Regions from separate parts of the Ensifer sp. Root954 genome, predicted to be linked through region 1. Evidence: riboswitches for the same ligand, from Rfam matches in the RefSeq annotation. Region 1 holds a riboswitch; the other holds the start of a gene.

What was found. Region 1 has a riboswitch for thiamine pyrophosphate ahead of thiD (bifunctional hydroxymethylpyrimidine kinase/phosphomethylpyrimidine kinase). Riboswitches for the same ligand answer to the same signal wherever they lie in the genome.
Region 2: another riboswitch for thiamine pyrophosphate. It lies ahead of thiO (glycine oxidase ThiO); the one in region 1 lies ahead of thiD (bifunctional hydroxymethylpyrimidine kinase/phosphomethylpyrimidine kinase).

The regions. Positions count from the first base shown of each region.
Region 1 covers NZ_LMJM01000045.1:112,805-116,775, forward strand. Annotated here, with positions in the region: gene rfbB (dTDP-glucose 4,6-dehydratase) at 1-527, opposite strand, end outside; gene rfbC (dTDP-4-dehydrorhamnose 3,5-epimerase) at 563-1,126, opposite strand; TPP riboswitch at 1,361-1,464, shown strand; gene thiD (bifunctional hydroxymethylpyrimidine kinase/phosphomethylpyrimidine kinase) at 1,582-2,418, shown strand; gene ASE71_RS25695 (glycosyltransferase family 4 protein) at 2,485-3,786, opposite strand; gene ASE71_RS25700 (hypothetical protein) at 3,783-3,971, opposite strand, start outside.
Region 2 covers NZ_LMJM01000001.1:253,004-256,974, forward strand. Annotated here, with positions in the region: gene ASE71_RS01050 (8-amino-7-oxononanoate synthase) at 1-25, opposite strand, end outside; gene bioB (biotin synthase BioB) at 22-1,038, opposite strand; TPP riboswitch at 1,464-1,584, shown strand; gene thiO (glycine oxidase ThiO) at 1,746-2,717, shown strand; gene thiS (sulfur carrier protein ThiS) at 2,714-2,911, shown strand; gene ASE71_RS01070 (thiazole synthase) at 2,915-3,688, shown strand; gene ASE71_RS01075 (thiamine phosphate synthase) at 3,685-3,971, shown strand, end outside.

The sequences.
Region 1 (3,971 bases):
TAGGTGCGTGCCCATGCTTTGGCGAGATGATCGGAAGCGGCCTTCGAAGCCGAATAAGGGGAGCTTGGATCATACCGCGTCTCCTCGGAAAACAGCTGCGCGTCCGCGAGCGAGCCGTACACTTCATCCGTTGAAACGTGAAGAAAGCGAAACCTGCGCTTGCCCTCCTCCTTCATGGACTGCCAATATGCCCTTGCGCATTCCAGCAGGTTGAACGTTCCAAGAACGTTCGTTTCGATGAAATCCCTTGCTCCAGTAATTGAGCGGTCGACATGACTCTCGGCAGCGAGATGCATGACGCGATCGGGCCTGAATGTGGAGAAGGCATCGGCAATAGCCCGCCCATCGCATATGTCAGCCCTGAGAAAGCGATATGATGGGTTGTTTGCGACGGACCTTAGGGAGCTAAGGGTTCCTGCGTAGGTCAGTTTGTCTACGTTCAACACGTCATATCCCCTGTCGATAATGAGGTGTCGAATAACCGCTGAACCAATAAAGCCAGCCCCGCCAGTGACAAGTACACGCATAACTCAGCGAAGTCCTTTTATGATCAACATCGAGACTAAGCTTCTCGTCCGAGCGTAGCGCGTAGATTGGAGAGTTTTGGCTGATCCCTGTCCTTGTCCGACAGGATGGCGTTACTCGGGGGCACGGGCCAGTTTATCCCGAGTTCTGGGTCGTTCCAGAGAAGCCCACGATCATGCTCAGGGCTGTAGTAATCGGTCACTTTGTAGCTGACTACGGTCGACGGTTTCAGGGTGCAAAAGCCGTGAGCGAAACCCGGCGGAATCCAGAGCTGGTGACCGTTTTCTTCCGAAAGCTCAGCGGCTACGAACTTCCCGTAGGTCTGTGATCCGCGTCGAAGGTCCACCGCCACATCCCAAAGGGCGCCGGCGATACAAGAAACCAGTTTTCCCTGTGCTCGCGGCGCCAGTTGGAAATGCAGTCCGCGCACAGTGCCGTCTTCAAGTGACAGCGATTGATTGTCCTGAACGAAAGAGTACGTACCGACGACCTCGGCGAACCAATCAGCCCGAAAGGTCTCAGCGAAGTAGCCACGCGCGTCGATCAATCGCTTGGGCTTGATCAAGAAAACGGAGGGAATAGCCGTTTCTTCGATCTTCATTGTATATTCCTCCGTCGCCGCGGCCTATGTGCAAAATAATACGCCGATCGTGGCGTGCTAACGTTGTTTTTCGCCTTGATCATTTCCGATCCCGGATAAGCAGGCTCATGAAGTGGAAGTATTATTCCGTGGCCTGTCACTTGACGGCTTGCTCCGCAGCGCCTGTGTCGAAAAGCGCGGCGTCTATCCGCGGTATCGGCCAATTGACATCCCCGCCCACGCTCCCCTAGCATCCCACCCGCCGAGGGGAGCACTGTAACGGTGCTGAGATGGCGGTGAGCCAGACCCTTGAACCTGATCCGGATCATACCGGCGTAGGAACGGCAAGGGCCCTTCTGCTCACCAGCCGTCTTTGCGCTTACCGATCGGATCTCCGTCCATTTCCGGGAGGTCGCTTTGCTCGTGTCTGTTTTTGACTCAATCCAAAAAGGCTCAAGGCTCATGCAGGTGGGGCGATGACCGCGATCGCCGTTACCATCGCAGGTTCGGATTCCGGCGGCGGGGCCGGCATCCAGGCGGATCTGAAGACGTTCTCGGCGCTCGGAGTTTATGGCGCAAGCGTGATCACCGCGGTCACGGCGCAGAACACCCGCGGGGTTTCTGCGGTTGAGGATATCTCCGAAACCGTGGTTGCCGCTCAGATCGACGCCGTGTTTTCGGATCTCGCCATCGGTGCGGTGAAGATCGGAATGGTGTCGCGGCGCGAGACGATCGCGGTGATCGCGGCTGGTCTGAAGCGCTACGACCGGCTGGCTGTCATCGACCCGGTGATGGTGGCGACCTCGGGCGATCACTTGATGCAGCCGGACGCGGTCGCGACGCTCAAGGAGGAGTTGTTGCGGCTCGCGCTCATTCTGACGCCGAACCTGCCCGAGGCGGCGCTGTTGACCGGACGCGGGATCGCCGAAACCGAAACCGAGATCGCGCGCCAGGCCGAGATGCTTCTGAAACTCGGCGCCCGTTCGGTGCTGATGAAAGGCGGGCATGCAGAGGGAAGAGTTGCGATCGATATCCTCTATAGCGGGGGAACGGTCCTGCAACTGTCGCGGCCGCGGATCGAAACCAGGAACGATCACGGCACCGGGTGCACCCTCTCGGCTGCAATCGCTGCGGGTCTTGCCAAGGGGAGGCCGATCGAGGATGCGGTCGTCGCTGCCAAGGCCTATTTGCATGATGCGCTGGTCGCTGCCGATCGTCTGACCATCGGACAGGGGCGGGGGCCGGTGCATCATTTTCATCATTGGTGGGGCGATAGCCGCAGCAAGAGCACAGCGTCTTCGGAAGGGGCCTAAGCAGACGGCCGCCTCGGACGAATGACTCAGTATGGCTTTCCGCGGTAGCATGGCGTTCATTGCACCTCAGGCCACTGCCGCGCTCGGCGCAGCCGGTTGCTCGCCCTTGAGCATCTTGCGATAGAGCGCCACATGCTCGCGCGCGCAGTCGACATGGCTCGTCGGTCGCCGGAGCGTTGCCCGCAGATTGTCCCATGATCGCGGCGTGCTCAGCACGTCTATAAGGCGGTCTGCAAGGTCTTGTGCGCTGCCGGCGCGGAAGTGATAGCCATCCAGCCGGTCGCGAACCTTTTCGGCCATGCCGCCGATGTCTGAACACAGGATCGGCCGACCGTGATGCAACGCCTCCTGGATGACGACGGGCGAATTTTCCCACCAGACCGAGGGCATTACCACCCAGTCGACCGAGCGCATCAGCCGCGGCATGTCCTGGTTCTGGTAGGCGCCGTAGAAGCGGACGCGGTGACCGGCGTCCTCGATCAGTTTAGCCACCTTCTCCTGATAGTCCTTCGGCTGACGCTCGAGGTTGCCGCCGAAGATCATCAGTGAGGAATCGTCGCCCCAGATGTCGCCGGGCACGCGCGATACCGCGTCGATCAACACATGAACGCCCTTGAACGGTGTCATCTGCCCGAAATAGGCAAAACGGTTGCGCCGGGCCGTCGGCGACGGCAATTCGCGGGCCGGCGCCTTGTCGCCCATGACGATGCCGTTCTCGATGACGAAGATCTTTGCGGCTTCAAGACCCCATTCGACATAGCGGTTGGCGAGAAAGGCACTCGGCGCGATGAAGGCATCGGCGAGATTGAGCATGCCGCGCACGAACTGTTCGCGGCGAACGAACCGCGACACCGGGATTTCAGGAAAACACGTGTGGCAACTGATCGGTGAGGCGCCGTTGCAAAGCTGGCCAGAGGAGCGCTTCACCATCTGCCCGTGATTGTGGCAGATCGGCAGATATTCATGGAACGTCACGACGATGCGTGCCTTGGGCAGGGCATCACGAACGGCATAGAGGGCTTCCAGGCCGAAGCCGAGGATATGGTGGAAGTGAACGACATCCGGCTTGATGTCGCCGACGAAGCGCAAGAGGTCGCGGCGGATCGCGTCCGTATCGCCGTTGGAGAGGAAGAAATGGTCGAAGTCCTCGGCATGGTAGAGGACTTCGTCCATGGCGAGCCGCAGGCTCATCAGCGCGGAGGCGCCATGGCGCGGAACCGGATTGCCGACACGGGCGAGGTAGATCGATTCCACACCCGACAGGCCGTTCAGCGCCTTGTGAAGACCATGCGAAGCAATTTCCGCCCCGCCGAGAGAGTGGGTCGGGTGGCCGTGGGAGGCCACAAGTACGCGGAGTTTTTCGCTCATGCGCCAGTCTCCTCGAAGAATGTCTGGGCGGTTTCGGAGGCGGGCATCCGTCGGGCGCGGAAGAGCGTCCGGTCGACACGCTCCACGAACCGGGCGGTGGCGGCAGAGCCCGCTCCGGGCACCTCGTCCGATCCGACCATCTGCAGGGAAGGAAGCCAGTAGGCCTCGTAGCCCTTTCCGCTGAG
Region 2 (3,971 bases), on a different contig from region 1:
AGCGCGCAAACAGACCCAGGGTCATTCGGCCGCATCCTGCCTTGCCGCCGGAGCCATCGGCTTCAACCCCAGGCGTCGGAAGAGCGCCGCATCATGGTCCTCGCCGGGATTGTCGGCGGTCAGCAGGGTTTCGCCGACAAAGATCGAATTGGCGCCGGCGAAGAAACAGAGCGCCTGCGTCTCGTCGCTCATGTCGGTCCGGCCGGCCGAAAGCCGGACATGCGATAGCGGCATCAGGATGCGGGCAAGTGCGATGGTGCGGACGAAATCGATCGGATCGACGGGCGCTGCATCGGCCAGCTTCGAGCCCGGGATCGGGATCAGCATGTTGATCGGCACGCTTTCGGGCGGCACCGGCAGATTGGCGAGCGTCACCAGCATGGAGATCCGATCGTCGGCGGTTTCGCCCATGCCGAGAATGCCACCGGCGCAGACCTTGATGCCGGCGTCGCGGACATTCGCGAGCGTCTCCAGCCGGTCGGCAAAGCTGCGGGTGGTGATAATCTCTCCGTAGAAGCGTTCGGAGGTATCGACATTGTGGTTGTAGTAGTCGAGCCCGGCCTCGGCGAGCCGTGCGGACTGGTCCGGCGTCAGCATCCCGAGCGTCATGCAGGTTTCCATGCCAAGCGCCCGCACACCGCCGATCATGGCGACGATCGCGTCCATGTCGCGGTCCTTCGGGCTGCGCCAGGCGGCCCCCATGCAATAGCGCGTCGCACCGCCGTCGCGCGCCTGTCGCGCCTCGGCAAGCACACGCTCGACCTCCATCAGCTTCGATGCCTTGAGCCCGGTCGGATAGTGGGCGGACTGGCTGCAATAGCCGCAATCCTCGGCGCAGCCTCCGGTCTTGATCGAGAGCAGCCGGCTCATCTGGATGGCGTTGGGATCGAACTGCGCACGATGGACCGTGTGTGCGCGGTAGAGCAAATCGTTGAACGGCAAATTATAGATTTTTTCAGCTTCCGCTTGGGTCCAGCGGGATTCGCCCGCGTCGCCCGGGGTAAAATTAGCGCCAGTTGATAGGGTTCCGTCCAGCATTTCGGCTCGTCCTCCAGGTCATTGCAAATGCGAAATAGATAGAATCTGATATTATCTATAATTTTATCGACCAGCGAAGTTCGCAAGCACCCAAATGGAGAGTTTCTGTTATCGCATACCCTTATGGTTGCATTTTTGACCGTGAACGAATCTGGAAACCGCCGAGACGGGGCACCAATCACCAATCAATCGGTCGCAGCTCCCATTTCCGAAATCGGGCGTACCGCACCCGAGAAACAAGGACGCGGCTGGGCTTCTCCGGTGTTTTTCGACCCGCTCCACCCGGTTGCCCCACCTCCTTTCATCACGCCGCCAACGCTTCCGCTTTCTCGTCGCAAAATTATAGATAATTTTTTCGGCAGATGAGATCACATAGCACACGAATGCTGGCTCTTGACAAAAACCGCCCCGAACGGTCAGCTTGTTGCATTCACCAGGGGTGTCCCGCCAAGGGGCTGAGATTCTGCTATGCGGTTTGCGCGGCGCAGTGACCCGTTGAACCTGATCCAGTTCATACTGGCGTAGGGACGGTGCAGACATCGCTGCCGCAAACGTCGCCTTCACGCGACCATTCAACGGCAAGGCGTCCTTCCCCTTCCTTCGCTCGTGAACTGGGTCTCCACAATCGGAGCCTCGGCATGCACACCGCCAACACCATCCCGCTTCCCTCACGACGGCCCGCCCACGCCTCGCGGGAACACTGAGCCATGCGGATCCTCGTCAAAGGTGCCGGCGTCGCAGGGCTCTGTCTGGCGCATGAACTTAGCGCCCGCGGTGTCGCGGTGACGGTTGTCGAGCAAAAACCAGGCTTTGCCGGCGCGGCCTCCTGGTTTGCCGGCGGCATGCTGGCACCCTGGTGCGAACGCGAAAGCGCCGAAGAGGTGGTGCTGACGAAGGGCATCGGCGCCATCGACTGGTGGGACGACGCCCTGCCAGGCGAGGTTTCCCGAAACGGCACGCTTGTCGTCGCCCCGCCACGGGATGCGGGCGAACTCAAGCGCTTTGCCTCACGCACCTCCGGCTTCGAATGGCTCGACGCCGCCGCGATCGAACGGCTGGAACCGGCGCTTGCCGGACGTTTCCGCGAGGCGCTGTTTTTTCCCGGTGAGGCGCATCTCGACCCGCGCCGGGCGCTGAGCCGGTTGCGGCAGAAGCTTGTCGATCACGGCGTCACCTTCCTCGATGAGACGAGCGACGATGGCCACCACGATCTCGTCGCCGACTGCGCCGGCGCGGCACGCATCGGCGAAACGCGGGGCCTGCGGGGCGTGCGCGGTGAAATGCTCTACCTGCAGACAAGCGACGTGGAACTGTCGCGGCCGGTCAGGCTCATTCATCCCCGCATCCCGCTCTACATCGTGCCGCGCGGCGGCGGCCTCTTCATGTGCGGGGCTACGATGATCGAGACGGATGACGGCGGACCGATCACCGCCCGCTCCCTCATGGAACTGCTGAACGCCGCCTATGCGCTGCATCCGGCCTTCGGCGAAGCGCGCCTCGTCGAAACCGGCGCCGGCGTCCGCCCCGCCTTCGCCAACAACCTGCCGCGCGCCCTGCGCACCGGGCAGACCATCACGATCAACGGACTTTACCGCCATGGCTTCCTGCTTTCGCCGGCCCTGGCGGCGGAAGCAGCCGACCTCGCGCTTGCGCAGGACCTGAAGGGAGATGCCGCATGAGACTGACCGTCAATGGCGAGGATCACGACCTCGCCGTCACCACCCTCACCGAGCTTCTGGCCGCCCTTGATTTCGAAGGCGACTGGCTCGCCACCGCCGTCAACGGCGAACTGGTGCACCGGGCCGACCGTTCGGGTCATGCGCTCAGCGACCGGGACCGGATCGAAATTCTCTCGCCGATGAAAGGAGGCTGAGACATGCTGACGCTTTATGGACAGGACCTGCGCTCACGGTTGCTGCTCGGCACCGCCCGCTACCCCTCCCCCGCCGTTCTGGAAGATGCGGTGCGATCGTCAGGCACTGAGATCGTCACGGTCTCGCTCCGGCGCGAAACCGCCGGAGGCCGCCAGGGCGGCGCCTTCTTCGAACTGATCCGGGCGCTCGGCGTGCACGTGCTGCCGAACACCGCCGGCTGCCACTCGGTGTCAGAGGCGGTGCTGACGGCCAAGATGGCGCGCGAGGTCTTCGGCACCAACTGGCTGAAACTCGAAGTGATCGGCCACCACGATACGCTGCAGCCCGATGTCTTCGGCCTGGTCGAGGCGGCGCGCATCCTCTCGGCCGAAGGGTTCGAAGTCTTTCCCTACACCACGGATGATCTCGTGGTTGCCGAACGGCTCGTGGAAGCCGGCTGCAAGGTGCTGATGCCCTGGTGCGCGCCGATCGGCAGCGCCATGGGGCCGCAGAACATCCAGGCGCTCAGGGCAGTGCGGGCCAACTTTCCCGATGTGCCGCTGATCGTCGATGCCGGCATCGGCCGGCCCTCGCACGCAACGACGGTGATGGAGTTCGGCTACGACGCCGTCCTGCTCAACACCGCCGTCGCCGGCGCCGCCAAGCCCGCACTGATGGCCGCTGCCTTCGCGGGCGCGATCGATGCCGGCCGGCAGGCCTTCGAGGCGGGCATGCTCGAACCGCGCGATTTTGCCGTCCCTTCCACCCCCGTCATCGGAAAGGCGGTGTTTGCGTGAAACTTGACCCCTTCTATCTCATCGTCGACAGCGCGGATTGGATCGAGCGGCTGGTGCCGCTCGGCGTCAAGCTGGTGCAGCTACGCGTCAAGGATCGTACGGAAGGAGAGATCCGCCGCGAGATCCGCGCGGCCAAGGCCGTTTGCGACGAGCAGGGCTGCCAGCTCATCGTCAACGACTACTGGCAACTGGCGATCGCGGAAGGCTGCGACTTCGTCCATCTCGGCCAGGAGGACCTGGCGGAGGCCGACCTTGCTGCAATCCGCGCCGCCGGCCTGAAGCT